Regions from separate parts of the Pedobacter jaeyakensis genome, predicted to be linked through region 2. Evidence: riboswitches for the same ligand, from Rfam matches in the RefSeq annotation. Region 2 holds a riboswitch; the other holds the start of a gene.

Region 1 (16,457 bases), 550 kb from region 2:
TCTTAAGCGCCTCAACTAGCTGGTCCTTTTCTTTATCAATCAACTCAAATCCAAGATTAGTTAATGCAGCTGAAATCTCATCTAACTGGACGGCCGACGGATCTGGCTTTAACTGTACCTTACCCAAACTAATCTCTTCTACGCCAAAACCCAGGTTTTCTACCTGCTGCTTAACCATTAGAATACAGCGGTCGCAAACCATATTCTTTACATGCAGGATCATATCTTTTCAGCGTGATATCCCACCTGGTCCAGCAGCATAATCACTTCTTTTGGATTTAAAGCCTCTTCTGTTTCAATGCTCAGTACTCGGTCGGGATTCTGAAGATCCACTTTCCAGTTATCGATACTACCTAAACCATCCAAATATGGAGTTACCTTTGCGATACACGCATCGCATTTAATGTTCGTTTTAAATTTGAAAGTATGCATAGCGTAAAGCTAACGATTTCAAATCCTATCTTTGTGCTAATGACAAATAAAAAATACCTCTCACTGATCCTTGTATTGGGGTCTCTGACTGCTTTAGCTCCTTTTTCTATTGACATGTACCTGCCCGGTTTTCCCGCAATTGCGAAAGATCTGGATACCAGCGTTGCCAAAGTTGCCTTGTCACTCTCCAGCTTTTTCATTGGTATATCTGCAGGTCAGTTACTATATGGTCCGCTGTTGGATCGCTTTGGCAGAAAAAAACCATTATATGCAGGCTTGGTGATCTACATTATTGCTTCTGCTGGATGTATGTTTGCCAGTTCTATAGACGCATTGATCGCATTGCGATTTATACAAGCCATAGGAAGTTGCGCAGCAACAGTAGCTGCAGTGGCTATGGTAAGGGATCTGTTTCCTGTAGAAGACAGCGCGAAGGTATTCGCCTTACTGATGCTGGTACTTGGCGTTTCTCCAATGATTGCACCTACGCTTGGGGGTTACATCACTACTACTTTTGGCTGGCATACCATTTTTCTGATATTGCTTGGCATTGGCGTTTTTAATCTGGTTGGAAGCTGGCTGTGGCTTCCAGAAGTTTACAAGCCGGATACAACGATGTCTTTAAAACCAAAGCCTATTTTAAAGAATTTTATAGCCGTAATCCGCGAACCTCAATTCTATACTTATGCATTAACAGGTGCATTCGCATTTGCCGGCCTGTTCGCCTACATATCAGGCTCGCCGTTATTGTTCATGGATATTTTTAAGGTAAGTGAAGAAACCTATGGATGGATCTTCGCACTCCTTTCTGTAGGCTTCATTGGCTCTAGTCAGGTAAACACCTTATTGCTCAATAAATTTAAGAGTGAACAGATTATTGTTTTCGCCATGCTTGCCCAGGTAATCACCATTGTGTTTTTCTTGTTTGGTGGCATTAATGGCTGGTTTGGTTTGGCAACCACCATTTTTCTGCTGTTTAAATTCTTATGCTGCCTTGGTTTTGTTAGTCCGAATGCTTCAGCCTTAACGCTTGCACCATTTTCTAAAAATGCCGGTAGTGCTTCTGCATTAATGGGGGCTATACAAATGGGACTTGGTGCATTGGCATCAGTTGGTATTGGATTGTTTGATGTTAAGTCTATTGTACCGATGCTGGTGATCATGACCACCTGTTCTGTTATTGCCTGTACGATATTACTATTTGGCAGGCGAAGAATAAAATAATAGAAATAAAAAAGGCCGGTTCAATAATGAATCGGCCTCCTTCTTGCTAGATAAAATACTTATGACATTGCTTTGCCCGACAGGCTAAACGATGGATACTTTGCTTTTAATAATTCGAATGAACCGAACATCAAGATGCTATAGATTAGCGATCCGTATACAAAATTCAGTTCGTAAGGGATAGCAGCAACGAGGCAAGTCAGATAACCAGCAAACGTAGGCTCATACAATCCCGGAATGTACATCGCACTAATGTCTGATACGATCCAGTGAATCAAGATCATCACGATATTCGCAAATACCAAATTCTGTACATTAACTTTTTTCAGCATTACTTTGCCAACAAAAACCATCAGGATAAAAGCCAGGTAAGTCCAATACCAACCGCCGTAAAAGAATCCATAACCTGATGTTTTTGCGATAAATACATCACTCAACAATAAAATCAGCAATGGAAGTCCAAAAGCTTTCAAACTACTGTTAAAGTATGCGCCACCAAATAAAGCTATTGCTCCTATTGCCGAAAAATTGGCAATTTCCTTAAAGTTATCACTAAAGGGAGCAGCTACACGGATGATGCTGACCAGCACAATGATCAATAAAAGGATAGCAGTACGCGGGTTAAATTTCGACTCAGACATGGTTAATCATTTATAAATGCAAAGTTATGTTATTTCTGCCTATTAAAAAATGGTGATTATTTAACCAGGCTTAGGTCGGCAATACCGGTAACCTCGGTGCTCAACTCACCAAAAACGGTAAGGTCTGCCATGATACCAGTTTGTACTTTAATAAAGTCGATACCTTTTAATGCTACCTTTTTACCATCCTTATCAATGGCATTGGCTATATCTACTTTATCACCACCGGCTTTATTGTCTGCATAACCGAATGCCAGTGCCGCAGATACACTTCCCTTAATACCAGTGGATGGAAGCAATGTTCCCGTTCTGGTAAATTCATCAGCAGTGATCCACAATGGATAATGGTTCAGCTTATGAAAACTTTGCTTAACTACGCCGCTACCGCCTTTGTTATCTTTCCAGGCCACGCTTAAAGATGGTGGCGTTGGGCGGGTGTAGGTTACTGAATAATTACGGATGTATCCTTCTTTGCCAAACTCACTACCTGCAAGTTCGTACCAGGTATCATCTGGTTTGCCATTCCCGTTTTCATCTTGCATTACCCAAACCACTCCAGGTTCAGAGAAATTGGCGAACGCGTTTCCATAAACGATAATGTCATCATCGTCTGCTCTGTTGACCACCGTATGGTCGAAGCCGTATACTACATATCCGCCGAAAGCGCCAAGGCAAACACCCGGGGTTGCCTGCTTGCCAACGATAGAATTGCCACTGAGCTCGTTGCCCCAGCTGGCTTCATTCATAAACTGACCCGCTGCAGGTGCATATTCAAATAATGTGGTTACAAATTTATTACTGTTGCTGGAAACCGGAACTTCTGGCACTGCAACCTGCAGTATATATTGAAAACTGAAAACACCCGCAGTGTTGCTGGCCTTGTAATCTATTGTATAGGTACCAGATTTTGGTGCCGTAAACTCCAATATTCCTGTATTGCTCTTTACTTCTCCATTTACCTTCCATTCCTGATCTATGTGATTACCGAGGTTATTATTAGCTTTCAATGTTATTTTTTCATTCACCTTTCCAGTAATGGCAGCAGTTTCTGTAGCTAATTTAATGGAGGGCGCAAGCAACACTTCTTCTTTGTCTTTTTTACAGGCACCGAATAGTGTAATCGCTAATATTGCAATAAGGATTTGATTGTTAATCTTCATGTGGTTATTTATCTGTTGTAACTATAATTAAATACTGCAGTTTGAGGTACTGCGCCAGTAGTAAATTCAAATTTCTTCTTTCCATCTGCACCAAAAGCAATCACTTTACCTTCTGCGGCATAGGATTTCGCATCCGAAACGTAAACATCATCGTTAAAGCCGTTTACGGTTACACCATAAGCTGTAGTTAAAGCGGTCGCGTCTGTAATGAAATTGCCAACCAGCTCGCCAGTGTTTAGGTTAAATGTTTTCAGGTAAGGGTCAGTATAATCTCCAATTACAAAGCCTTTTCCTGAAGAAACTCTTAAAAATTCCAAACTTACCTTATCATTTGAGCTCACTTTATTATCGGTTAGACTGCTGATTTTATCAAGTGAAGGTTTTATGTTTACATAATCACCTTTTGTCAATACAAAAACATCACCTGCAGCTGTTGCGGCAATACGTGTAGGGTTGAAACCAACAGCGATGTCTTTTATCTTGGTAAATGTAGCCAGGTCAACTACTGATACAGAAGAATTGTTTGCGGTACCAAACTGGAAATGTGCAGAATTGGTCACATATAACTTATTGTTTACAATTGTTTCTTCCTCCAGTGCGCCGCCAACTTTAAGTCTGGATTCTACAGTTAAATTTGCTGTATCAATTTTAGTAATACTGCCATCATAACCAGAAATGTAGCCTTTACTTCCGTTGAAGATGATATATCTTGGTAAAAATCCTGCAGTAGCATCTGATAAAGAAATTCGTTTCACAGATTTACCTGTAGTAATGTTAATCACTTCTAAATAGGAGTCTTTAGCCGCTGCAGTGGTTCCTGTGATTACACAATACATTTTGCTGCCATACGCTTTTAAGTCGTTAGCATTGGTACCCAACTCGGTTCCATTCTGCTTTTTAAAGAAGTCTTTTGTAGCGGTATTCGAAGCAATATCATAATACGTGATCGAACTGTTATTAGTGCCGCCATACTGACCTTCACAAAGGACGTATGCACCTAGGGTCCCTGTAGCATAACGGTCTGTGATCACTAATCTGTCTTTTTTACATGCACTAAATAACGACGTGCCCATAAGCAGGATAGCTGCAAGTTTACTGTAGTTTGTAACTGTTTTATTCATGTTGTTTAATTTATTTTATTTATATACAAATGCGAATTGAGCAGGGATATCTCCTGTCTCTACCGACCATTTTTTCTTTCCGGATGCATCAAAGCAGTACAATCTTCCTGGGGTTACATAATCTGTAGCATCGGTAACGAAAACATCTTTTGTTATTGGATGAACGGCGATCCCGTATGGTACTTTAATCTCTTTATCTGTACCATCGGTAATGAATTTCCTGGTTAGCAAGGTTTCATCTTTAACATTAAGCATGGCATAGCTCACTGTGGTTTTACCAGTAGTGCTATTGAATTCTGAACTGTAGATATAGGCCAGATCTCCATCTATTACCAGGTTACCTGCGGCAATATCAAAGACCTTTTTTACCTGCGCGGTTTGCGTACTGATCACATAGAGTTTAGACGGAACATCCAAATAGTCGCCCCTTGAGGTAACATATAAATCCCCATATTGATCTGCCTTCAGCCTGTGCAGGTTAACACCTGTCTCAATCCTGCTGGTCTCCTTCAAAGTGGTTAAATTGATCACAGAAACTGTGTGCTCATAATTGGAAGGAGTATAACCTCCTGAATTGGCGACATAAAGGTTATTCCCTACAACGGCCATTTCTTCGGGCTGCCTGCCTACTTGTACTCTTCGCGTTTCCTTTAAAGTAGTGGTATCAATTTCGGCAACAATCCCATTTGGTGCGTTGGGATCTCCAACTTGTCCGAAATAAGCACTCACATAAGCCTTGCCATTCCTAAAGGTAATGTAGCGACAGTTTAACAGGTCGATCTGCTGAATGCGTTTTCCTGTTTTCACATTCATTACTTCCACTTTATTGGAACCATTTACCACTACATATAGCTTTGAGCCGTAAACACCTACATCATTTCCTACATCACCAAGTCCTTTGGTTACTTCAGGGTTTACCTGATTGTAAATATTTCTTCTAAAGTTGCCTGCCGTAAAGTCTACATAATCTATTGATGCCTTATTCATGTACATATTGCCTTCGTTAACCAGGTAAAGCCCTTTAACTGAAGCCGAGGGCTCTGCTGGAAAAAGTGTATTGACAACTTCTTCTGGAGTTGGCACAGGGTCTTTGCGACAGGCGCTCAACCCTATTGAAGTGATTAGCAAAATATATAGTAGCAGTGTGTTGAATTTCATATTAATAATTAAGATTTAAAGTGATACGATAAGAACGCCCTGGCATCGGGAAGTTGGCCATCACGTCGTAATATTGATTAAATAGGTTATTCACCTCTGCAGATAATTTTAACGTGCTTTTGTTGACTACAGCGGCATATCTAACGGAAACATCATGCGTATACCAGGGTTCAACATGGTTGGCCACTATATTTGCTTTTTGGTTGTACCTTTCTCCGGTGTAAATAAAGCTGTAATTGAGTGCCAGCTGATCTAAAACTACACAGGCTACTACAGATCCGCTATGTCTTGGAATGTAAGGCAACTGCCTTTTGTAGGATACTACTGCCGGAATTCGGGTCAAATCTTTTGCATCCTGATAGGTATAGTTTAGTCCGGAGGTTAACACAACCTGGTTAGCCTGCCAAGTGGTTTGGAGGTTGACATCCAGCCCTTTGATGTCTACATCACCGATGTTTTCTATACTCCATCGCTGTGCGTTATTCCCTGGAACGGCCACTATTTTATCTTTTACCTTATTAAAGTAGGCGTCCGACTGGATGGACAATTGTTTAAGTACTTTATCGAATGTGCGAATATAAGTTAGCCCCACATCATACTGCCTGGCATATTCCGGTCGAAGGTAAGTTCTCCCGAAATCCGTATAATACAGATCATTAAAAGTGGGTAGTCGGTACGCTGTTTTATAGAATGACCTTATCCTAAATTCTTTACTTTCGAAAGGCTGCCAGGACAACATAAGTGCCGGCGTAATTTTCTGGCTCTTTCCGGCCGGACTTCCATCTTTTACATGATCCTGTACGAGTGTGCCGACCACATTGGCTTGCAGATCTAAGCGATTAAGGTTAAGGTGTGATGCAAAAGCACCCAGCAACGTATTTCTGGTAGGGTAAGGAAAACGGTATATATTAGCATCAAGCTTATTGAACTGGTAATCTGTTGCCAGTGCTACTGTCCATATTTTTGTAATGCTGTACTGATGCACCAGTGAAATATAGGCTTCTTGTTGTTTATAGGTATTGTCCAGGAAACCGTTTAAAGAAACACTTTCCGGATCTAAATAGCGGTTGTAATCGTATCCAAGTTTGGCAGTAGCAAGCAGGCTATAATTTTTACTGAAGTGCTTTTGGTAGGTTGATTGGATAAAGGCATTTTTATTCCATGTTCTTTGCAGGTAATTGAATTTGTTGCTTACTATCGCCCCCGGCAAACCCATTTCGTCTGTGTATAGATAGATTCTTGTGGATAGCGTGCTGCTGTCCTTAAAATTGCCTTTCAATCCCAGCTCTAGTCGCAACCGTTCAACATCTCCATTGTTCCTTATCGCGGTAGTGTCAAACACCCCATTGGTATACCTAAATTTATACCTGCCATTTGCCTTTGTGTATTCTGTACTTATCGAGCTGGATAGCGCTTCTGATAGTTTATTTTGTATAAGGAGAGATGGATTAAACAAACCAAAAGAACCTGATTTTATTGAGGCAGATAAGTTTATTTTTTGATCATCTGTAAAAATTGGATCTTTTGTTTTTAAATAAATGGTGTTTGCTGATGCAAAGGCTTTGGCCGACTGGAATATGGTGCTTTTTTGGCCGCTGTACAATTCAATCTCGTCAATATTGTCTAATGAATATTTTCCTAGATCCACCTGCCCGTTTTGAGCGTTGCCAAGCTCAACACCATCGTAAAAAACCCCGGTATGGTTAGTACCCAAGCTTCTTACATCGATCGTTTTTAATCCTCCTATGCCACCATAGTCTTTAATTTGCACGCCAGAGAAATATTTCATCGCATCAGCTACAGATAGACTGTTCAGTTTTTGCAAGTCGCTACCGGAAAGGATTTGTAAGGGGGTGGAAGAAGTTTGTCGCTTATTGTTCTTTGCCGACCGTATGGCTACTTCTTTCAGTTCAATCTGTTGTTTTAAAGAGTCATTGCTGAGCTTTAGATTGGCATCTTGCGCCTGCAAATATGTAGGCGTAAGAATGCCTGTCCACAAAATGGCTATAGAAAAACTAATCGTACAATTGGCGCTAAAAAAAGCGCTGTTGTTTTTTCTCATTTTGTTGTGAGTTAATAACCCACAGCAAACAGTTAGATCAAGGAAATGAAATACAATAAATAAGCACTCACTCCAAGCTTCAATCCCCGAAAGCTATGAAATCTTAATGCAAGTGGCAGGTCTTCTGACTTACTTCCGGTGATCCTGCCTTCCCCTTCCTGCGGAAAAGTGGCGTGATTTGGATACCGTTATGAAGCTTACAGCTGCGGGACAGTTACGGAATTACACCGTATTCCCTTTTAATCCCGGTGAGCTACCGGGAACCAAAAGCGGTGCAAATATATTCAATTTCTACGGCTTTAAACTCATTTGCTTATATTTATGCTGGTAATGGCTTAATCATGAAGAAAATATGCACTGCGATTTTCCTACTTACAACCTTTGGTGCGATGGCTCAAAAAACTGATACAGTGCTAATTGAAAAGCTAGTGAAAGACAATTCTGAACTTTTTAGCCATGTGCTCAATCACCCTCAGAAAAATCAGGTACAGGTGCTGTACACTCAAATCAACCGTGATAAAAAAAATAAGCCTTCATTCAAATCATTTAGCTATAACCTGGATAACCAGCGGTATTTTTATCCTGCTAGTACAGTAAAGCTGGCCGCAGTAATTTTTGCATTAGAGAAGATCAATGAATTGCATATTCCCAAACTGACGGCTAATAGTACGATGATCACTGATAGTGCTTTTACCCAACAAACTAAAGTTGTAAAAGACACCTCGGCGGAAAATGGGCTCCCTTCCATATCGCATTACATTAAAAAAATATTGCTAACAAGCGATAATGACGCATTCAATCGTCTATTCGAGTTTATAGGTCGCGAAGAGATCAATACTAAACTTAAAAAATATGGTTTGCTTGATAGCAGAATTTTAAACCGACTAGCGATTGGTGATGCTGGAGAAACGGCAAAACACACCAATCCAATTAGGTTCTATCATGACGAACAATTGATTTTTAGTCAGCCGCCACAATACGATTCAAAAGATTACCCATTAAAACTAACCAATACCTTATTGGGAAAAGGCTACCTGGACAGTGGAGAAAAGCTGGTAAATGAGCCATTTAGTTTAGAAAATAAAAACACTTTTAGTATTTCTGACCAGCAATCACTAATGAGAAGGCTTATATTTCCTGAGGCTTTTCCCATTAAAGACAGATTCAATTTGAAGGCTGCGGATTATCAATTGATCTACACTTATATGAGTAAATACCCAACGGAAAGCGACTATCCAAAGTATGATGCTGACAAGTTTTGGGCAACTTATTCAAAAATGCTCTTTTACGGCAGAGATAATATTTCACCCCCAGTTAAAAACATCAGGATTTTTAACAAATACGGGGATTCGTATGGATTTATAATAGATAATTCCTACTTCGTAGATTTTAAGAACAAGGTCGAGTTTTTCCTGACTGCCGTTGTTCAGTCCAACGACGATGGAATATATAACGATGATAAGTACGAGTATGAAACTGTCTGCTACCCCTTTATGAAAAATTTAGGTCGGACGATCTATGCATATGAATTAGAGCGCAAACGTAAAATAGAACCCGATCTAAAGAAATTTATAATTAAATATTAGGCTTAAATTTAAGTAAATTAATTACGTTTATTTGTATTGCAGTTTTAACAATATTTAACACTAACAGTTTTACGTTTTTTTGATCTTTATACCCATGTTTAAAGAAATTCGCAATAAATATATTCGTTACATTACCATATTTGTTTACTCCATCATAATTTTCTTTTGCGCCCTCCAAATCAACTTTTTGTGGCTCTTTGGTTACTCGCCTTCTTATAAGGACATTAAGTTGCCCACACAACGCGTCGGCTCTGAACTTTATACCTCCGATGGAAAACTGATAGGTCGTTATTACAAAGAGAACCGTACCCCTGTTAGCTTTGAAGAGATTACACCAAGTGTAATCAATGCCCTGGTAGCTACTGAAGATGTTCGTTTTTACAAACATATGGGTATAGATTTTCGCTCACTACTATCTAGTGGGATCTCGACCGCTACTGGTGATAAACGTGGCGCCAGTACTATCACCCAACAACTTGCAAAGAACTTATACCGAACGCGCTACAATAAATCGCAGGGCTTTTTAAGTCGTATTCCCGTGGTGCGCACAATAGTTGCTAAACTTAAGGAATGGTCTACCGCTGTAAAGCTGGAATCTAACTATTCTAAAAACGAAATTATTACCATGTACCTAAACACGGTTTCATTCGGTAACAATGCCTATGGTATCAAAACTGCTTCACGTACTTATTTTGATAAGGAACCGAATAATTTGGACGTACCTGAATCAGCATTATTGGTTGGGATGCTAAAAGGAACAAGCACTTACAATCCAATAAAAAATCCTGATAAAGCCCTGGAAAGACGAAATGTGGCCTTGTCTCAGATGAACAAATACAACTATATTAATGCCGTACAGCTGGATTCTTTTAAGAAAACCCCTATCAACTTAAAACAAGGAAGAGTGGATGCGGGCAGCGACGGAGATTCTTATCTAAGAGCGGCTGTAGACAAATACCTGGAGAAGTGGTGTTCAGACAACAATTATGATCTTTATGAAGATGGCTTAAAAATTTACACTACAATTGATTCTAAACTTCAAAAATATGCAGAGGAAGCTGTTGCCGACCAGATGAAATCTTTGCAGCGCAGGTTCTATAATGTATGGGGTGATGAAGATCCATGGCAAGATTCTGAAAAGAAGAAGGTAGACTACCCAAATAGGGCGATGAAAAACCTTCCGATTTATGCTTTGCTGGAAAAGAAGTTTAAAGATAATCCCGATTCCCTGGAGGCCTATTTCAACAGAAAAAAGAAAATGAAGATATTTACCTGGAAGGGCGATAGAGACACCATGTTCTCTACCATCGATTCCATCCGCTATTATGGTAAAATATTAAATACAGGAATGATGACGCTTGATCCTTTTAGTGGGAAGATTAAAGTTTGGGTTGGTGGTATTGATCATAAATTCTTTAAATATGATCACGTAAATCAATCAAAACGTCAGGCGGGTTCTACATTTAAGCCATTCGCATATTTGGCAGCATTAGAAAAAGGAATGAGTCCATGTACCACATTTGTAGATAAACCTGTCCGCATTCCCTATCAGGAAAACGGCAAAACAGAATACTGGGAACCCAGGAATGCGGATTGGAGCAATAGTTACAGGGAAATGTCGCTGCGCTGGGCAATGGCCAAATCTGTAAATACAGTAACCGCACAAGTTACCGAGGCTGTGGGTGCAGAAAATGTAGTGAAATGGGCTCATGCCTGTGGAATTGATAGTCACCTTGCCACCGTTCCTTCAGTAAGCCTTGGTCCAAATGATGTATCCGTTTATGAGATGGTAAAAGCCTATGGTACCTTTTTGAATGGAGGGATGAAAACAGATCCCATTTTAGTAGAAAAGATTACAGACCTGGATGATAATATCATCGAGGAATTTAAAGCAAAAGCAACACGTGCGCTTTCAGAAGAGATTTCATGGCTGATGCTTTACATGTTTAGAGGCGGTATGGATGAACCTGGTGGCACCTCACGCGCATTGTGGGAATGGGACCTTTGGAAAAAGAACAATCAGATTGGTGGAAAAACAGGAACATCATCTGATTATGTTGACGCCTGGTACATGGGTATCACAAAAGACTTGGTTACGGGTGTTTGGGTTGGCTGTGACGAGCGCACTGCGCATTTTAAAAACGGTGAAACGGGTGAAGGGTCTAGAACTGCCCTACCGATCTTTGCCAAGTTTATGGAAAAGGTTTACAAAGACCCATCTACAGGATACACTATGGGCCCTTTTCCTAAGGCAAAGGTGAAGATAACGGTAGACATCAACTGCCCTACTCCTGAATACTCAGCGGATACGACATCGACTGATAGCTTAGCGGTAGATTCAACTGTGTTTGATGTGCCGGCACCAGAAGAACAGCAAACAATTCCAAAAGAAGAAGTTCAACCACAAAAAACAGAAGAAACCAAACCCGCAGAACCGGTTAAACAACCAGCTCCTGAAGCGCCGCTCACAAAAAAAGAAGAAAGAGAATTAAAACGCAAACAACGTCAGGAAGAGAAAGAAAAAAAGAAGAATGGTCAGTAACTGGTATAAAATATCAACAATACTTTTATTACCCAATTTCTATAAACTGCTTAACTGGAATTTCCGTAGATTTAATACGCTATAAACTAACTAACTATGATAATGACCTCTAAATTCATGAGAAGATTTATTCCATTACTGATCCTTACATTAATATCTGTGGTTTCTGTTCAGGCCCAGTATTTCGGTCAGAACAAGGTACGGTACAAGAATGAAAAATTCAAAGTACTCCAAACTCCTCATTTTGAGCTTTATTATTACATTAAGAATGAGAAGTTGGTTAGAAAATTAGCGGAAGATGCAGAAACCTGGTACAAAATGCATCAAGAGGTTTTTAGGGATACTTTCTTGAAAAAGAATCCCATTATCTTATATAGCAACCATCCCGACTTCCAGCAAACTACTGCCCTACAGGGCGAAATTGGGATAGGAACTGGCGGTGTTACAGAGGCCCTTAAAAATCGGGTAATTATGCCTGTGATGGAACTTAACAACCAGACCAGGCACGTATTAGGCCACGAATTGGTTCATGCGTTTCAATATCATATTTTACTGGAAAAGGATTCTGTTGGCATTGAAAACATCAGCCAGATACCACTTTGGATGATCGAGGGTATGGCAGAATACCTATCTGTAGGTAAAACTGATGCATTTACGTCCATGTGGATGAGGGATGCTTTACTGAACCGGGATATTCCTTCTTTGAAAGACCTGACCAACTCGAATAAATACTTCCCTTATCGATACGGCCAGGCATTTTGGACATTCGTAGGATCCGTTTATGGAGATACTACCATTGTTCCATTATTTAAAGCTACCGCTCGTTTCGGTTACGAAAATGGGTTGAAATATACTTTTGGCTACGACGACAATACCTTGTCTGGTTTATGGAAAAATGCAATCGAGTCGCATTACCGACCTATGTTGAAGGCAGACAGTTCACAGATAAAAATCAGCGGTACCAGAATTATTGACAATAAGAATGCAGGTAACATGAACGTAGCGCCATCAATTAGTCCTGATGGTAAATATTTAGCATTCCTATCTGAAAAGGATCTTTTTGGAATAGACCTCTTTCTCGCGGATGCAAAAACGGGCAAGATCATTAGAAAGTTAAGTAGCCAGATCTCTAATTCACATATTGACGACTTCAATTTCCTGGAATCTGCAGGAACATGGTCGCCAGACGGTAAGCAATTTGCCTTTAGTATTTTCAGCAAGGGTAAAAATCAATTGATGATCATTGATGTTGCAAGCGGAAAACAATTGCTGTCTACTGATATGGGAAGTGTTGAACAGTTCGGTAACTTGACCTGGTCTCCAAACGGCCAAGACATTGCATTTTCAGGAATGATAGAGGGTCAGGGCGATATTTTCTCTTATAACTTAAAAGACAAGAAAATCACACAGATTACCAATGATAATTTCTCAGACTATGCACCAAGTTACTCTAAGGATGGAAAACTAATTGCTTTCTCTACGGACAGGGTTTCCAGGTTAAAGAATGGCAACAATGCCGTTCACCCGATTAACCTGAGCATTTATAATATTGAAACTAAAGTTGTTACAGATATACCAGTTTTTCCTGGTGCCAACAATCTTAACGCACAGTTCTCTGGAGATAGCAAATCATTGTTTTTCCTGTCTAACCGTGACGGTTTCAGGAATTTATATCAATATAACTTGGCAGATAATTCCGTTAAACAATTAACAGATTATTTTACAGGTATTAGCGGGATAACTGAGTTTTCCCCAGCCCTTACTGTTTCCAATAATGATGATATTATATATAGCTACTACAGATCGCAGCGCTATACGCTTTATAACTCTCCGGTAAGCAACTTTAGATCTAAGCCGGTAGATGCCAATGCGGTTAACTTTGACGCCGCAATACTGCCTCCGAAAGAGAGTACCGGTGTGGATGTGGTTAATTCCAATCTTGGTAATTTTGAGCGATTTGAGAAGACAAGCGCAGATTCTATGCGATTGGTACCTTACAAGCCAAAATTCACGTTAGACTATTTAGCAAATAGTGGTGTAGGTGTTTCTACCAGCCGCTTTGGAACTGGAGTTCAAGGTGGTATTGTCGGAATGTTTAGCGATATTCTGGGCAGAAATCAAATTATTGCTAATCTTTCCGTAAATGGTGAGATCTATGATTTTGGTGGACTAGTAGGCTACATCAATCAGCAAAAAAGGATCAACTGGGGAATAGCACTTTCACATATTCCATACATTACAGGATTTAGAGAAATCGTTGCAGATCAGCTGACGTACACAGATGGCACTAAAGTCGATGTCATTAACGATAGGACTAACCTGATCAGAACTTTTGAAGATCAGGTACAACTGTTCGGTTCCTATCCCTTCAATAAGGTACATCGTTTTGAAACTGGTGCGGCAGTATCCTATTACAGCTATCGCGTAGATCGCATTAGCAATTATTACGATTATAATGGATATTATATCACTTCAGAAAAGACAAAAGTAAAAACTAACGATGCGACAACAGAGTTTGGGATACCATTAAATCCGTTTCATATATTTCAGCTAAATGCTTCGTTTGTTGGAGACAACTCAATTAGTGGGATGACTTCTCCTCTTGATGGGTTTAGGTACCGTATCGGGGCAGAACAATACTTTGGAGACTATAAGTTTTCTGCTGTTACTGTGGATGCCAGAAAATACGTTCGATTAAAACCTGTAACACTGGCAGCCCGTACCTACAATTACTTGCGGATTGGTAAAGATGGTGAAAACCTCTATCCGCTTTATGTAGGATATCCATATTTTATCCGTGGTTACGAGGCCAACTCACTTTATAACAGCAATTCTGGTTCGGGTTTTAATATCAATCAGTTATCAGGTAGTAAAATGGCCGTATTCAATTTTGAGGTACGATTGCCATTTACAGGTCCTAAGAAATTAGCACAAATTCCTTCTAAATTCTTATTTAGTGATCTAAACCTATTCTTTGACGCAGGTTTAGCCTGGACCCAGGGAACAAAAGTTGCTTTTAAAAGTCAGCCGACCTACATCACAGAAAATGTACTAGATGAAAATGGTGCCCCTGTTTTAGATTCCAGTGGGAATCCGGTAACCACACAATCAACCAATGAACGTGTACCTGCTTTAAGTGTTGGTATATCTTTAAGAGTAAATGTATTTGGATATTTTGTACTTGAGCCTTATTACGCGATTCCTTTTCAACGTAAAGATGTTAAAGCTGGCGTATTTGGTTTAACCTTTGCACCTGGCTGGTAATAAACCGCCGGTGCATTATGACATGATGGTAAATGGCAAATTAACTTGATTGATGAGTTTCTTTGCAGACATGATGTGTTCAAAATCCAATCCTATAGTTAGGTCGATCCAATCTGGATTGCAAGACCTAACCACACGCTCTTTTTGAGTTCTGGTGAAACGGCTCATTAGCTTAAAACGATTTAACGCCTGGGCTTCAGTTTTGAATTCTTCAAAGTAAACCAAACGTGTCAGTTGCTGACCGCTATCGAAAAATAGACAAGGCATCTGTTTGTAAAAATCTAAGGTTTTAATCAGATCAGAGCTCATACCAACGTGTAAACTTGTGCGGTTTCTATCAGTAACAATGTAAACGAATTTTTTCATGGCCAACGCAATTAAAAGTGATAAACTAATTAAATTAGTTACTTATTGGATATTTAAATAAATATTACTAACTTTATTGGCACAATAATACTAATTATTTTAGTAAAAACAAATTTATTTTAAACTTTTATTTTATGTCAAACATTTCCTCAAACCTGAAGTACCTACGAAAGAAAAAGGGCCATACACAACAGCAATTCGCTGATGCAATGGAAATTAAAAGATCACTGATTGGTGCTTATGAAGAAGACCGAGCAGAACCTAAATATGATTTACTAAAAAGAATAGCAGACTACTTTGACTTGACTATAGATGAGTTTATCAACGAAAATATTAATGACAGCTGGAAGCCAAAACCAAAAAGTCAGGGCTCCAACCTTCGTATTCTCAGTATCACAGTTGATAAAGACGATAATGAAAATATTGAAATGGTTCCGGTCAAAGCCAGCGCGGGTTATTTAAATGGGTTTTCAGATCCTCAATACGTCCAGGATCTTCCAAAATTTCAATTGCCTCTTCCTTTCTTAAAAAATGGAACCTTCAGGGCTTTTGAAATTATAGGAGATTCTATGCTTCCTATTCAATCAGGCAGTATTATACTTGGAGAATACCTGGACAACTGGAATGATGTTAAAACTGGGGAGACCTATGTAATTATTAGCAAGAATGAAGGTGTTGTTTACAAACGAGCGGGCAATCGCTTTAAGGAAAACAAAGAGCTTAAGCTAATATCCGACAATAAGGTTTACGATCCGTATACCGTTTCTTCGGATGATATCCTGGAAATCTGGAAAGCTAAAGCCTATATATCTTCTACACTTCCTGATCCCACACCAGAACCAACCATAGAAACTTTAACGACCATGATGTCGCAGATGCAGAAATCCATCTCACAGCTCAA
Region 2 (16,457 bases):
GTCGCCACGTTGTCTCTTTGCATCTAAAAACTCATCTGTGTATATGCTAGCCTCTGTCATCATTTTCTCTCATTGTACTAATAATAGCTTCTGCGGCAAGTCTACCGCTTTTCATCGCTGCATTTATCGAGCCATTCATCAGGTGATCACCACATACAAAACAGTTTGCATTTAGGCGGATGGCTTTTTCATTTGGTTCGTTGTTTACCCAATCATCATCTGGCAAAGCATACGCAATATGATAGGTTTTAAGGTGTGTCCAGTTAACGGCCTCAGAAAACCAATATTTAAGCTCATCAATCACCAATTCTCGTAAATCGATATCATTTTTATGGCTATGATCACCAATTAGAGATAACGAGATCAGCGCATCCTTATTAGGAGAATAGGCATCAGATACCTGATTCATTACGGCCATGTTGTTTACCAGGTTACCGGGAACTGCATTAAGTGCAATTAATGCTTCCTCAAAAGGATTTGTTTTAGCTGTAAAATACATATTGGTTACCGAATGGTAATCGCCAGGCGGACTATGGTGCGGGCTAGGCGAACCAAGCTGATCAGTTGCAATAAGAATAAAATCTCCAACAAATGTGGCACCATACTCAGTTGTAACATTGTTGCCTTCAATTTTTGAAACCCTTTGATTGAAAACAATTTGTTTAGGGGAGAGGCATTCAGCCAACTGGAGCGGTATCATTCCCATTCCTTTAGCTGGTACGGCAGCATCACCCTTGCTAAACATTTTAAATACAAACTCAAACATCCTGCTTGAAGTGCTAAGTTCTTTTTCAAGGAAAATACCGGCCATAAAAGGTTTGAAAAACTGGCTTATCATTTTCTCGCTAAAGCCTGCATTTTTCAGATAAGATAGGGTTGTCACTTCTTTTGATAAGAAAATATCCTCAACACTTTTGCTGTGCAGTTTTAATTTCAGCCCTAGCATCCGCAATTTGTCCAGCAGGCTCCCTGCCGATGAAAGTAGAGTACCCAGCAGCGAACCAGGATCCCTAAGGGGATCGCCAATTTTAGTAGTGCCGTTCTCTTGTAGGATTAATGCGCCTGGTTTAAAACTACACAAATCAAGCGCTTGATAATCCAGTAGTTGTCTTGCTTCAGGATAAGCAGTCAAAAATACCTGAAAGCCTCGGTCTAGTAAAAAGCCATCAACAAGATCGGTTTTTAAGCGGCCACCAATGCAATCACTAGCCTCAATAAGTAATACTTTTTTACCGGCGTTTTTCAGGATTTTTGCTGCAGTTAAACCAGCCAAGCCAGCACCGATAATGATTACTTCTGCATCTTTTTTTTTCGTCAGCATGGGTGTTATGTTTTTAATTTACCCAATCCACCGTCGATACCGATGACCTGTCCAGTCATCCAGCTACTTTCCTCAGCCAATAAGAAGGTAATCATGTTTGCTATGTCCTCCGGCTGTCCGTACCTTCCAAGCGGATGGCGTTTTGCAGATACTTCCTGCTTTTCTGGAGAATTAAGTAGTTTTAATGCTAATGGAGTATCAGTTAAAGAAGGTGCTACCACATTTACGCGGATTTGCTGAAATGCCAACTCTGCGGCAAGTGTTAGGGCCATTGCTTCCAGCGCCCCTTTCGCAGCTGCAATACTCGCATGAAAAGACATTCCTGTTCTGGCAGCGACAGAGCTGATCAAGACAATGGAAGATCCTTGTGCGTTTTTTAAAGATTTTAATGACTCTTGCACAATTCGCGCTGCCCCCAAAAAATTTAGTTGGAAATCAGCGAGAAAGTCCTCTTCGGTTAATCTATTGAATGGTTTTAACGTTATGCTGCCTACAGCGTAAACCAAGCCATGTAGTTGATCGGGCAAGAATGGGTTAACCGCATCTAAGTTTCCGGTCACGTCAACCTGCAAATAGTTGATGTTTGCTGGCCATTCATCAGACCTGGTCCTACAAATTACGTACAAGTTTGCGTTTTGCAAATGAAGCGACTTAACGAGAGAGAGGCCAATGCCGGAAGTGCCACCCACTAACAATATGTTTTTACCTTCGAAATTCATTATCCGATGTGTTTAAGGAATTCGTTTTTGGTATCTGCATTTAAAAATTGGCCGCTATATTCTGCCGTTAAGGTGCTGCTGCCGGCATCCCTTATTCCACGACTGGAAACACAATGGTGGTGCGCATCAATAATGACTGCCACATCTTCAGTACCTAAGGCTTCTTTAAGCATGTTGGCAATTTGTATTGTTAGTCTTTCCTGAACTTGCGGTCTTTGAGAACAATATTGAACTATTCTGTTCAATTTTGAAAGACCGATAACCTGGCCATTACTAATATATGCAACATGTGCTTTCCCTACTATCGGAACAAAATGATGCTCACAATTGCTAAATACGGCTATATTCCTCTCTACCAGCATCTGGTTGTACTGATAATGATTTTTAAATAGCGTTGGTTCCGGTTTGTTTGCCGGGTTTAAACCGCTAAATATTTCCTTAACATACATTTTGGCTACCCTTCTTGGCGTATCCTTTAAACTATCATCTTCCAGATCCAAGCCCAGAACCTCCATAATTCCGCTGAAGTGCCTGGCAATCAGTTCAATTTTTGTCTCATCATTCAATGCAAATGCATCAGTACGTAACGTGGTATCAAGTAGGGTGCTTTGGAAATTTGGTTCGGATAAATGGTTGTCTATCATAAAATTATTTTTCTTTGAATAAACTAGAGTAAAGCAAATGTAGTACAATATTGTATTGTATTAGTTGATATAATATAAAATTGTACTAATTATTATTAAATATAGAATTAAGAGTATGCGACAGTGATTTGCATACAAGCTTCAGGGGTTTGCTTATAATGTGGAGTTGATACGTCGTTAGCTTTGAACTATCAAAAAAGGTTGCAGAACCATCAGAAATTGAGCTAAAACAATAGATAAAAAGTATGGAAATAGAGAAAATAGCATTAGGAAGCGCGGGTTTAGTGGTTCCTAAGATTGGATTGGGTTGTATGGGTATGACTGGGTTTGGTGATGCCCACATGTACGGGCCGGCAGACGAGAAGGAGGCGGTGGCTACTATACATCGGTCGCTGGAGCTAGGCGGCAAGTTTTTGGATACTGCAGATCTTTATGGGCCGTTTACAAACGAGCGGTTAATTGCAAAAGCAATAGCAGGAAGCCGAGATGAATATATCCTGGCTACCAAATTTGGCTGGGAAATAGATGACAACGACAGTGTAACCTGGGCGATTAATGGCAAAAAGGAATATGTAAAAAAATCGGTAGAACGTTCACTCAAGAACTTGAATACAGATTATATCGACCTGTATTATATGCATCGTTTAGATAAATCTACTCCGATTGAAGAAACAGTAGGAGCGATGGCAGAATTGGTGAAAGAAGGAAAAGTTGGCTTCATTGGTTTATCAGAAGTCTCATCTGAAACTGTAAGAAGAGCAAATGCGGTACATCCCATTACAGCGGTGCAGAGTGAGTATTCTCTGTTTGAGCGGACAGTAGAAGAACGTGGTGTGTTAGATACGTTAACTGAATTGGGTATTGGCTTTGTGGCTTACTCGCCACTAGGTAGGGGCTTTTTGTCGGGACAGATCAGGAGTATTGAAGACTTGCCGGAGCATGATTTTCGCAGGGCGATACCGCGTTTTCAAGAGCAGCACTTTTATAAAAATATAGAATTGGTTAAGGCTATAGAAGCCCTGGCAGAGGAGAAGAATGTTACCTCATCGCAATTGGCGCTGGCCTGGATTATGGCGAAGGGAATTTTACCAATTCCGGGAACGAAGCGCAGGAAATACCTGGAGCAGAATCTTGGAGCTGTGGATATTGTTTTGAGTGGGAAGGATCTTGAAAAATTGGAAAATATTGTTCCATTAGGTACTGATACAGGTAACCCTTATGATGAGTTTAGTATGGGTCTGATTGACTAATTAATTTTCGTTAGCTTAGTAATATGAACGCCATTACATCCGTTTCGCAGTTCCATAGGCTATTGTCGTTGCCAGAACCAAGACATCCGCTGGTGAGCGTGATCAACTTAGCCGAAAGTGTTTTCCTGGAATATGAAGTTTGGAACGGTTTTGTGAACAGATTTTATTGTGTTGCCCTAAAAAGAGAAGCTAAAGGAAAGATTAAATACGGTCAGCAGCACTATGATTATGATAAAGGCGTGTTGAGTTTTACGGCCCCAAACCAAGTGCAGTACTTAGACCTGAATAACATGGAATGTGGTTCTGGCTACCTTTTGATCTTTCATCCAGACTTTCTGTTGAAGCATCCATTAGCAGCAAACATTGGTAACTATGGGTTTTTCTCCTATGCCGTAAATGAAGCACTGCACCTTTCCGCACAGGAAGAAGAAGATTTGATTACCATAATGAATAAGATTGATAAGGAATGCGAGCACATTGATAAGCATACCCAAAAAATTATACTATCACAAATTGAGCTGCTGCTGAATTACTGTAGTCGGTTTTATGAGCGGCAGTTCATTACGCGAAAAAATAACAATTCTGATTTATTGGTAAAGTTTGAGCGTTTTATGGCAGATTATTTTAGCCCAGAAAATGTTGCAGAGCACGGTCTTTTAACTGTACAGCATATTGCATCTGCGATGAACCTGTCGCCAAACTATTTGAGCGATCTATTGCGGGTTTATACCGGGCAGAATACACAGCAACATATTCATGAGAAACTAATTGAAAAGGCAAAAGAAAAATTGTCTACCACCAGTCTATCAATCGCTGAGATTGCCTATGCGCTGGGATTTGAGCATCCGCAATCTTTCAGTACGCTATTTAAGAACAAGACGAATTTTTCTCCACTGGAGTTTAGGAGATCATTTAATTGACTAGGTATAAAGAGTTGATGCTTAACAATAAGGCTAGCTCAATAATACCTCTTCCTGAACCAGAATGCAAGATTTACCAATGCAATTAGGGCTGGGACTTCTACTAAAGGTCCAATAACACCTACGAATGCCTGCCCGGAATTGATTCCGAACACACCAATTGCTACTGCAATTGCCAGTTCAAAATTGTTACCGGCGGCCGTAAAAGCTATTGCTGTGCTCTGAGAATAATCTGCACCCATTTTTTTACCGGCAAAAAAGCTCAGCAAAAACATGATGGCAAAATAAATAATCAATGGAATTGCAATGCGGATAACATCAAAAGGTATTTGCACAATCAGCTCTCCCTTAAGACTAAACATCACCACGATTGTGAACAGCAATGCCATCAAGGTAATGGGTGAAATAAATGGAATAAACGAGTGCTGGAACCAATTTTCACCTTTGAGCTTTAATAATGAATACCGACTGATTACACCTGCGGCAAAAGGAACACCCAGGTACAAACCAACACTTTTAGCAATTTCAATAATGGTAATGTTTACCGATATTCCACCAATACCAAACAGGGGTGGAAGCACCGTAATAAACAGGTACGCATACACGCTGTAAAGCAATACCTGGAAGATGCTGTTGAGGGCTATTAAGCCCGCAGCGTATTCCCTGTTTCCTTCGGCCAATTCATTCCATACTACAACCATGGCAATACAACGGGCAAGTCCAATTAAGATGAGTCCAGTCATGTATTCGGGGTAATTGTGCAGAAAGGTAATTGCCAATACGAACATCAGTATTGGTCCGATAACCCAGTTTAGAAATAGTGAGGTGCCCAGTACTTTAGTATTGCGAAATACTTCGCCCATTTTTTCATACTTGACTTTAGCCAAGGGCGGATACATCATTAGTATCAGACCAATAGCAAGCGGCACATTGGTAGTGCCACATGAAAACGAGTTGATAAAGCCTGCCGAAGAGGGATTAAAGTAGCCGACGCTGACACCAAGGGCCATCCCCAGGAATATCCATAACGTAAGATAGCGGTCTAAAAAGCTGAGATTTCTGCGTTCGCTTGCCGGGGCACAATGGTTTGCCGACATATTAGTTTTTCAGGTTTTCGTTTACAAAGTTCTGCGTATACTTTCTGATCAGTTCTCTAACCTCTCTAAATTGCTCCATAACTTTTTCATCAGTTCCTGTAGCCTTTGCTGGATCAGGAAAATTGTAGTGAAGCTTAATGGCATTTGTTGGGAAGTAGGGACAGCTTTCCTTTGCATTGTCGCAAACTGTTATCACGAAATCGAAGTCGATCCCGCTGTATTCATTGACATTATTTGAGGTATGGCTGGAAATGTCAATACCATCACGTTTCATGATTTCGATGGCTTTAGGATTTACGCCGTGCGTTTCAATCCCTGCACTGTAGATTTCGGCTTCGCTACCAGCAAAATGTCTTAAATAACCTTCTGCAATTTGACTGCGGCAACTATTGCCGGTACATAAAACGAGTATTTTTTTCATATGCTTAAATATTTAGAAGCAGTTTCCATCAGGATTAAAATATAAGACTTCATAATTGTTAATTTCTGTAATATTGCAATATTGCGATGGATGTGGTGAAAAAAAGGTCAGCAGCAAGTAGTTTCGCCTTTGTAAGAGGTTAAAAGTGTGCCTACTTGAGTTTCTAATACTTTCCAGGTTTTAGGGTTTATGCAGTAGCAAATACTTACCCCTTCGATAGTGCCTTGTATAATGCCAGCTGATTTGAGCTCTTTCAAATGTTGCGATATGGTGGCTTGTGCCAAACCCAGTTCACCTACCAGATCCCCACAGATGCAGGTGTTGGACAAGATGATCCTCTGTAGTATGGCGATACGTGCCGGATGTGCAATAGCCTTTAGCAAAGTAGAAAGCTGATTTTGCTCGTCGGTAAATATTTCAGATTTAGTAAGTCCCATAACTATATATCGCAATATTACGATAATTGTTTTGAAATTGCAAGTTTTCCAACAGAAGAAGTTAAATTCTATTAGTTTTGAGTAATGAACTGGATTACACGAGAAAGATCTAAGATAGACTGCATTGCTTGTACTTATTAATTTAGTGTCAATGCCCGCTATCCGAATGACAACGTTTTTTTATTTACAATTCGCTAAGTCTGTTGCAACCTGCTCCTGGGAATAATTGCCTTGTTTATTGCCGAATGTATTGGTTATATAAACCGTGAGCTGGGCGATATCAATATTTGCAAAGTTTTCTGCCGGCATCTTGCCATCGTACTGCATTCCATTTACTGTGATTGTATCTGAAAGTCCATTTTTAATAAAGCAAGCTATTTTAGATTTGTTGGTTTTTAGATAAACAGTATCAGTTAAAGGAGGTGCTAATGCGGCCAATCCTTCGCCTTTGGCACCATGACAGTTTTGGCAGTGCTGTATGTACAAATCCCTGCCGTTGGTGTAGTACATATCATATTGTAGGCGACCCGCATCCTGACAAGATAATGCTGTTGCAGCGATGACTATGGTAAAAGCGAATAAAATAAGGTATTTGCGCATGTTTATTTGTGAGCCTCTTCTGCAACTAGCGTTGCTAAATCTTTTTTGAGCATTGTTACTTGTTCATCTTTGGTGCCATCATATGCGCCACGCATGCGTCTGTTTTTATCGATTAACAATAGGTAGCCTTGATGTACGTAGTTCTCTTTTACTGAACTGTCTGCTATTACCGCTGTAAGATAGCTTTTTTCAGCGATGCTGTAGATGCTTTCTTTGCTTCCGTAGGCGAACTGCCATTTTGGTCCGTCTACACCCAGCTTTTGCGCATACTTTTTCAGTTTTGAAGGGGTATCGTACTTAAAATCAATAGTATGTGATAAGAACATCACATATGGATTCTCTTTATAATCTTCGTATATAGCTTTCAAATTGCGGTGCATGATTGGGCAGATGCTGGTACATGAAGTAAAAAAGAAATCTGCTATATAGATCTTACCTTTGAAGGTATCGTTGTTAATACTTACGCTATCTTGATTTAGGAAAGTAAAGTTTGCTATTGGTTCGTTGCCATAAAAGGGAAGGGGCTTACTCTCCTTACATGATGAAATGAGCAACGTAAAGGCCAGTATCAATGCCGCGAAATAGGTTGTAGTTAGTTTCATGTGCTTACGTTTAATGTTGCAAAGGTAATTGCTTTTGTATAAGTTTGCTGCAATAAGTTCTTTACTTTATTTCTTCATCAACCGGAATAGGTTTTACTTAGCTGTAGATTAATAGGGAATCGTGTGTAAATCACGAACTGTCGCGCAACTGTAAGTAACACAACAAGGTTTTTACCAATAATGTCCACTGTTTCTTTATAAGGGAATGGGAAGGATGGTAAAAATGTTACAAGTCAGGAGACCTGCCTTTACCGAATTGACAATGCTTTCGCGATTTGAAGCAGTGGTTATACTGATGTAAGGTTTTTTGTGCAATAGTTTAAGTATCTTGGATATGCTGATCCGACCTGCTCAAACGGAATCCTAAACTTAATTCAGGATTACGGCTGCCCTACCTTTACATCTTTTTTCTTCTTTTTCGATTCGTTTATTGCATTGTGATTTAAGCAGTAGAGCTTTTAACTGATTTTTTCAATTAATTGCTAAAAACAATGCTAACAAACAATCTAGGCTACCCGCGTATTGGTAGCAACAGAGAACTCAAAAAAGCCTGCGAGAGCTATTGGTCGGGCAAGACAAGCATCCAAAACCTGATACAGGTGGGACGCGACATTAGAAAACAGAACTGGGAGCTGCAAAAGCAAACGGGTATTGACCTGATCCCATCTAACGACTTTTCGTTTTATGATCAGGTGCTCGACTTATCTTTAACAGTAGGTGCCATTCCCGCACGGTTCCATCAGGTGATTACTGAACAAAACAATACCGAGCTAGATCTTTATTTTGCTATGGCCAGGGGTTATCAAAAGGACGGATTGGACATTACTGCAATGGAGATGACCAAATGGTTCGATACCAACTATCATTACCTGGTACCCGAATTTGTAAAAAACCAGCAGTTTAAACTATTTTCTACCAAGGTATTGGATGAATATCAAGAGGCAAAGCGACTAGGCATTACCACAAAGCCGGTGTTGATTGGTCCTGTTACTTACCTGTTGTTGGGAAAGGAAAAGGAGGACGGTTTTGACCGGATGGACTTGATTAAAAATTTGTTGCCGGTATACATGGAAATATTAAATAAACTGGTAGAACAACATGTTGAATGGGTACAATTTGATGAGCCATTTTTAACGATGGACTTAGCAGAAAAAGACAAGGCCGCCTACAGTTTTGTTTACCATGAGATACGAAAGAACTTCCCAAACACTAAAATCTTGTTAGCTACTTATTTTGGTGAATTAGGGGATAACCTGGATTTGACTTTGTCTTTGCCAGTGAGCGGACTACATATTGATCTGGTTAGAAGGCCGGGGCAATTGCCTTTAGTTTTGAAGAAGCTATCTAAAAAAATGTTACTGAGCTTGGGTGTAGTAGATGGAAGGAACATTTGGAAAAACGATTTTAGGTCTTCCATTTCCATTATTAAAGAATCTCTTTCTGTAATGAATGATAATCGTTTGATTATTAGTCCATCTTGCTCCTTAATACACTCGCCATGCGACTTAGATTTAGAAAGTAATGATACTATTTTAACATTGGAAATTAAGGAATGGTTGGCTTTTGCTAAACAGAAGCTACTTGAAGTAGTTAATATCAATAAACTATTTAGCGATGAACTAGTTGAAGCAAGTTATCTGGAGGAAAACATCAGATGCAATGAAAATCGTATAAAATCTGAATTAATCCATAAACCTGAAGTAAAGGACCGGGTAGGCAGCCTTCCGGATGATGCCGATAAGCGGTTAAGTAATTTCGATTTGCGTAAGCTGGCCCAGCGTGGAGCTTTGCAATTGCCCTTGTTCCCCACCACAACTATTGGGTCTTTCCCGCAAACCGCCGAAGTGCGGAGCTGGCGTTTGAAATTGAAAAAAGGAGAGTTAACGTTAGCGGAATATGACGCACTAATTGAAAGAGAAACCGAGGAAACAATCAGGTTTCAGGAAGAGAGTGGTATTGATGTTTTGGTGCATGGTGAGTTCGAGCGCAACGACATGGTTGAATACTTTGGTGAGCAGTTAGCCGGATTCACTTTTACCAGTAATGGATGGGTCCAGAGTTATGGTTCCAGGTGTGTGAAGCCGCCGATTATTTACGGTGACGTTTATCGTCCTGCACCGATGACCGTAAGGTGGTCTTCCTACGCACAGTCGTTAACCAGGAAGTGGGTGAAAGGCATGCTCACGGGTCCGGTTACCATATTGCAGTGGTCCTTTGTGAGGAACGATCAGCCCCGTTCTGAGACCTGTACACAGATTGCTTTGGCGATAAGGGATGAGGTATCAGATCTGGAGGAGGCAGGGATTAAAATAATCCAGATTGATGAGCCGGCAATAAGGGAAGGCTTGCCCCTCCGGAAAGCGGAATGGCAGGCCTACCTATTGTGGGCGGTGAAAGCATTTAGGATTTCGGCAAGCGGAGTAAGAGATGATACGCAGATCCATACGCATATGTGCTATTCAGAATTTAATGATATTATCCAAAATATCGCAGATATGGATGCAGATGTGATTACAATTGAATGCTCAAGATCACAAATGGATTTGCTGGATGCTTTTGCAGATTTCAATTATCCGAATGAGATTGGTCCGGGGGTTTATGATATACATTCGCCTCGTGTACCTACTCTGGGAGAGATGGTTAAGCTGCTTGATAAGGCCAGAAATGTAATTCCGGCGGATCAGCTTTGGGTAAATCCCGACTGTGGTTTGAAGACCCGCCATTGGGACGAAACCAGGAAGGCACTAACGGAAATGGTTGCTGCTGCAAAAGTTCTGCGGAAATCTGTAGAAGAACCCGTAACTTTGTAGAAAATTAAGGGCGGGTACCAGTCCCGCCCTTTTTTACAGAACTACAGGCACACGAATGAGAATAAGGAAAAATGCAGTCATTACTGCGGTTGGAGGTTATGTTCCGGATACTATTTTAAGTAACCATGACCTCGAAAAAATGGTGGATACCAATAATGAATGGATTATTTCCAGAACGGGTATTAAGGAACGAAGAATAGTTAATAATCCAAATATTGCAACTTCAGATATGGCAACTTATGCCTTGAACAGGTTGATCGAGGAAGGTGACGTAAACCCTGATGAAATTGATTGTGTAATTGTATCTACTTCAACTCCCGATTATGTAATGGTATCTACAGGTAGTATGGTTTGTGAAAAGGCCGGTCTTAAGAATGCCTGGGGAATTGATACCAACGCTGCTTGCAGTGGTTTTTTATATGCACTTACTCTAGGTGCCAGTATGATTGAAAGCGGCCGCTGTAAAAAAGTAGTTGTAATTGGTGCTGATAAAAATAGCTCCATCGTGAATTATACGGACCGAAACACATGTATCTTATTTGGCGATGGCGCCGGCGCTGTTTTACTAGAACAAACTGAAGAACCAGTTGGGTTAATGGATAGTTTCTTTAGAACTGATGGTAGTGGCAAAGAAAACCTAATTGTTACTGCAGGAGGATCTAAATTTCCGGCTTCGCAGGCCACCATTGATGAACAATTGCATTATGTGCGCCAAGACGGCAGGGTAGTTTTTAAAGCGGCGATACAAGGGATGACTGACACTTGTAATGAAGTTTTGAAATCTAATGATCTGGTAAGTTCGCAGATTAATTACTTAATTCCACATCAGGCCAATTTAAGGATCATCCAATCCGTTGGCGATTACCTTGGTTTATCTGCAGATCAGGTTAAGGTGAACATAGATCGTTATGGCAATACAACAGCCGCCACTATTCCTTTGTGCCTTTGGGATTTTAAAGACGATTTTCAATACGGTGATAAAATGATCCTGACTGCTTTTGGGGCAGGGTTTTCATGGGGCGCTACTTATTTGAAATGGGGTAAACTAAGGGGTAAATGACATTAGAAGACAAGATTGACGCTTCGGAAACGAGGGTATTTAAAGCAGTGTTTCCAAACACCACCAACCACTACGACACTTTGTTTGGCGGAACAGCTATGATGATGATGGATGAGGTGGCTTTTATTGCGGCCACCCGCTTCAGCCGACAACTAATGGTAACCGTAAGTAGTGATAGGATTGACTTCAACAAGCCGATCCCAGCCGGCACTTTCGTTGAGTTGATTGCCCGGGTAATTCATGTCGGTAATACCAGTATGAAAGTGCGGGTAGAGATATGGATTGAACAAATGTATTCTGAGTTGAGAGAAAAGGCAGTCACTGGTGAATTTTCTTTTGTCGCTATTGATGAAAACAAAAAACCAGTTTCGATTATAAAATAATTACTAGAAGATCTTCAATTCTTCTTTTTTATTACATTTGCCTGCGATGTTGCTTAAACCCATATCCTTTTTGCTTCTATTTAGTTTGCTGATTGCAAACTGCTCCAGCTTTTTGGTTTATAGCGGTTTTGAAATGAATCAAAAATACATCGCAGCGACGCTCTGTGTGAATAAAAACAAGCCTGAAATGCATTGTAATGGCAAGTGTTACCTCATGAAGAAGCTAAAGCAGGCCCAAGAGAAAGAGCAAAGGCAGGAAAGACAGTCGCAAAAAACACAATTACAAGACGCTTTAATTGAAATTCCATTAAGATTTAACCGTTATGCTTTTGCAAAGGTTAAATTCCACATTCCATTTTCTACGGGGATACCGAAGGCTGGTGAGAATTCTGTATTTCATCCGCCACAACAAGCTTAAGTGTTCTCCTTTGAAGCTTGAGTAACCTGTGCCGAATTGCACAAATATTTCAATTTAATTCATGCGTTGTTACATTGGAGAATAGGCTTTTCTGCTTAAATGTGACGGTATTTGTCGTTGCAGTAATTTCTTGTATACCTAATTCCTAAAGAAACAAGGTGTACTTAATCTTTTAATTTTATTGACTTATATGTTATTTAGATACTTGATGTCTATTTGCCTGATTTTCTGTATTGAGCAGACTATGGCACAGACACAGCCTGTTAGAGGGCGTATATACGACTCGCAAACTCAACAGCCTTTAGCAAATGCTACTATTTATGCTGTTGATGCGAATTTGGCTTTGGATAAGCCGATCACAAAATCTGACCTGAAGGGTTATTTTGAGATCAATGCTGACTGGAATGAGAGTTCCAAAAAAAATGGGAATGACAAGGTGTTCCTTGTAAAGGTAGTAATGCCTGGTTACCTAATGCAATTGGTTAAAATATCAACTACCGGTGCTATGTTGAACGTGCAATTGGAAGCCGATGGTGTCAGTTTGAATGAGGTTCGCGTAGCGGGCTTTGCCAGCAGTAGTTCCAACAAAGAAACTGCTGGATCGGTAGCACTTATTACCAATCAAGAAATAAGCCGGGGTAGCGCCGTTTCTTTACAGTCGGCATTGAACGCGGTTCCAGGAGTACGAATGGATCAAAGCACTTTATCTGAGGCCCGGATATCTATTCGCGGTAATGGGGTCCGATCTGCCTTTGGGATTCGAAGTGTAAAGATTTATTTAAATGAAATACCAATTACCGAGGCCGACGGTACGACGAGGATTGAAGCCCTGGATGTGAATAGTATTGGAAGGGCGGAAGTGATTAAAGGTCCTGCCTCCAGTATTTATGGTGCGGGAACAGGTGGCGTGATTAATTTTCAATTGCAACGTTCACCATACCAGGAGCAGAGCATTGAAGGTGCAGGGCTTTTTGGGGCTAATGGCTTATTTCGCCTAGCTACGACTTACCGAAATGGTGGCGACCATGTGAATAGCTATGTTTCTTATGGCTGGCAGCAGTACGATGGTTACAGAGATCATAGTAATGATATGCGCAGATTTTTGACCGGCAATTTTCAGTTGTTTCCTAGTGACAAGCGCATAGTTACTTTGTTGCTGAACAGGACAACTCAATATTCTCAGATTCCAGGCGCGCTGACGGTTGATCAGTTTATGCAGAACCCAAAGCAGGCCAACGCCACTAACCTGGACAAGGCGGCTGGACGATACCAGACCTGGACCAGGATAGGATTGGGTCAACATTACAGGTTTAACGATCAGTTCTCCAACTCGACCAGTGTGTTTACCTATTTCTATGATTTGAACCATCCGTTGCCATACGCATATATTCGTAATTTTTACCAGAGCTATGGCGGTCGCACTAGGTTTTTGTTCGATCCTGAATTTTCGATTTTGCCGACTAAGTTTACCGTTGGCGCAGAATTTAATGAAGGTTTGACTAAAGGCAACCAATACGTAAATAATAAGGGTAATGAGGGAGCGATTAGCTCAAACATTGATTATAGGAATACACAATACTCTATATTTTATCAGTCGGAAACTGCTCTCGGATTGAATACAACCTTAACGCTGGGCTTAAGTTATAATGGTTTAAAATATGATGTTGAGGACTATTTAAAACAGAACCAAAGTGGCGTTAAGAGATTTGACCCACAGGCTACTCCGAGGGTTGCTTTAAGTCATACTTTTAGTGATGCCCTGAGTTTACATGCCAGCCTGAGTACCGGATTTTCTCCACCATCGAGTTCTGAAATAAAGAATATAGATGGCTCAATCAACCCCAATTTACAAGCTGAAAAAGCAAATAACTATGAGCTTAATGCCAAGGGAAACTTGTTGAAATCGAGATTGCAGTACGATGTTGCTTTGTTTAAAATGGACATGAAGGGAGAGCTTATCGCGCAATCTGTGTTACAGGGCATAACCATTTATAACAACTCTGGTAAGACCAGTCACGACGGAGCAGAACTGGCGCTTTCCTATCAGTTGCTGAAAATGGAAGACCAGCATCAGTTTACTGTACTAAGGCCGTTTTTAGCAGTTACCTATTCTGATTTTACGTTTAAGGATTATAAGTTTTTGAACGCGCAAAGCGTGGTTACATCCGATTTTAGCGGAAACAAGCTAACGGGAATATCTCCATGGGTACTCAACGCCGGGATCGATTTGGAAACTAAAGCAGGCGTTTATTTTTACGGGAATTATTTTTATAATGACCGTGCTCCCTTAAATGATGCAAGCACTGCTTATAACCCATCCTACCAGGTGGTGAATGGCAAGATTGGTTATAAAAAATTATTGCTAAAATATCTTGAAGCTAATGTGTACGTCGGTATGGATAACATTTTAAATGAGAATTACAGTTCGATCCTTTCGCTAAATGCAACAGGGTTTAATGGTGCCCAACCAGCGTATTACAACCCATCACCAAAGCGTACAGGGTATGGTGGTTTAAATATTAAATACATCTTTTAATTGATAGTGATGAAGAATAAAATATTAATAATGCTTTGCAGCCTGTTCGTATGGACAGGTTGCAAAAACAAGCAGGAGGTTCCGGTAATAATTGCTATGCCTGCGGAGGGTTTGACTGCTGTTGGTCCGTATTTAACACAGGACAACAAAGGTAATACCGTTTTGTGCTGGACAGAGCAAGGGCAGGATTCATTGTATCGCCTAAAATATGCTGTTTATGATGCCGGAGCCAATAAATTTGCAAAGTCAGTAACAGTTCTGCCATCAGCCGGTTGCAACACTGCTGCGGAGAGTATGGGTAAAATAGCATTCAAAAGTGATGGAACCGTGATGGCTATTTTCGCCAAACGCTTTACCAAGGAGAAAAACCCTTTTGCAGGGGCGATCTACTACTGCAGCTCTATAGATTTAGGAAAGACATGGACTAAAGCGCAGTTCCTGCACAGTGATACAGTGCATTCTTATGGACGTAGCTTTTTTGATGTGGTAAACCTGAAAGATGGAGAATTGGCAGCAGTATGGCTCGACGGAAGATTTGGTAAGGCAATAAAGGGCTCTGCATTGATGTTTAGCAGAACCTATAAAGGCAAAGGATTTGCACAAGATAGTTGTATAGATAAGGGTACCTGTGAATGTTGCAGGACAGATCTTATTAAAGATAAAGAAGGAAATATACACTTGGCTTATAGGAGTATACAGTTTCCATCTCCACTATCTGGTAAGCAGGTTAGGGATATGGTTTACAAGACTTCAGCTGACAATGGAAAGAATTTTAGCGAGTCTAAACCTATTAGTAATGACAACTGGCAGATTGAGGGTTGTCCGCATTCTGGCCCTAGCTTAGCAATTAATGATGGTACTGCAAGTGTAATTTGGTTTACTGCAGGAGGCGGAGCCGGACTGTATTATGCCTCATTGGAGAAAGGGGCAAAAGGTTTTGGTGGCCGACAATTAATTACAGCTAGTGGTAGACACCCGCAGATGATTACTTTGACAAGCGGCAAAAGTTTAATGGTTTGCGAAGAAACCAAAGAAGTGGAATACCATGAAATGAAAATGGACCATTCAAAAGGTGGGATGAGTATGAGCCATGGTCCGGCAGCTCATGCGAAAATTGTGCTGAGATCACTTGTTAAAGGAAAAATAGAGCAAACAATTGCTTTAACTGATGGAAATGAAGCAGATAACCACGCGGTATTAGCTAATGTTGGACACAATAATTTGGTAGCCTGGGTTAGG

The links. A riboswitch is a leader RNA that binds a small molecule or an ion and turns the genes downstream of it on or off. The one in region 2 is predicted to bind cobalamin.
Region 1: another riboswitch for cobalamin. It lies ahead of ACXZ1K_RS10050 (TonB-dependent receptor plug domain-containing protein); the one in region 2 lies ahead of metE (5-methyltetrahydropteroyltriglutamate--homocysteine S-methyltransferase).

Annotation. Positions count from the first base shown of each region.
Region 1 is NZ_CM136921.1:2,252,150-2,268,606, reverse strand. It holds gene ACXZ1K_RS10085 (AraC family transcriptional regulator) at 1-223, opposite strand, end outside; gene ACXZ1K_RS10080 (heavy-metal-associated domain-containing protein) at 220-432, opposite strand; gene ACXZ1K_RS10075 (multidrug effflux MFS transporter) at 472-1,656, shown strand; gene ACXZ1K_RS10070 (DUF6580 family putative transport protein) at 1,716-2,297, opposite strand; gene ACXZ1K_RS10065 (cell surface protein) at 2,354-3,457, opposite strand; gene ACXZ1K_RS10060 (DUF5074 domain-containing protein) at 3,466-4,578, opposite strand; gene ACXZ1K_RS10055 (YncE family protein) at 4,594-5,736, opposite strand; gene ACXZ1K_RS10050 (TonB-dependent receptor plug domain-containing protein) at 5,738-7,798, opposite strand; cobalamin riboswitch at 7,896-8,081, opposite strand; gene ACXZ1K_RS10045 (serine hydrolase) at 8,140-9,384, shown strand; gene ACXZ1K_RS10040 (transglycosylase domain-containing protein) at 9,479-11,926, shown strand; gene ACXZ1K_RS10035 (basic secretory protein-like protein) at 12,044-15,190, shown strand; gene ACXZ1K_RS10030 (GIY-YIG nuclease family protein) at 15,206-15,556, opposite strand; gene ACXZ1K_RS10025 (XRE family transcriptional regulator) at 15,691-16,457, shown strand, end outside.
Region 2 is NZ_CM136921.1:2,800,031-2,816,487, forward strand. It holds gene ACXZ1K_RS12525 (oxygenase MpaB family protein) at 1-63, opposite strand, end outside; gene ACXZ1K_RS12530 (NAD(P)/FAD-dependent oxidoreductase) at 47-1,321, opposite strand; gene ACXZ1K_RS12535 (SDR family NAD(P)-dependent oxidoreductase) at 1,327-2,040, opposite strand; gene folE (GTP cyclohydrolase I FolE) at 2,040-2,684, opposite strand; gene ACXZ1K_RS12545 (aldo/keto reductase) at 2,930-3,934, shown strand; gene ACXZ1K_RS12550 (helix-turn-helix domain-containing protein) at 3,958-4,854, shown strand; gene arsB (ACR3 family arsenite efflux transporter) at 4,893-5,951, opposite strand; gene ACXZ1K_RS12560 (arsenate reductase ArsC) at 5,953-6,372, opposite strand; gene ACXZ1K_RS12565 (ArsR/SmtB family transcription factor) at 6,480-6,809, opposite strand; gene ACXZ1K_RS12570 (c-type cytochrome) at 6,990-7,409, opposite strand; gene ACXZ1K_RS12575 (SCO family protein) at 7,412-8,011, opposite strand; cobalamin riboswitch at 8,083-8,275, shown strand; gene metE (5-methyltetrahydropteroyltriglutamate--homocysteine S-methyltransferase) at 8,503-10,821, shown strand; gene ACXZ1K_RS12585 (beta-ketoacyl-ACP synthase III) at 10,877-11,881, shown strand; gene ACXZ1K_RS12590 (acyl-CoA thioesterase) at 11,878-12,264, shown strand; gene ACXZ1K_RS12595 (hypothetical protein) at 12,398-12,682, shown strand; gene ACXZ1K_RS12600 (TonB-dependent receptor domain-containing protein) at 12,873-15,218, shown strand; gene ACXZ1K_RS12605 (sialidase family protein) at 15,228-16,457, shown strand, end outside.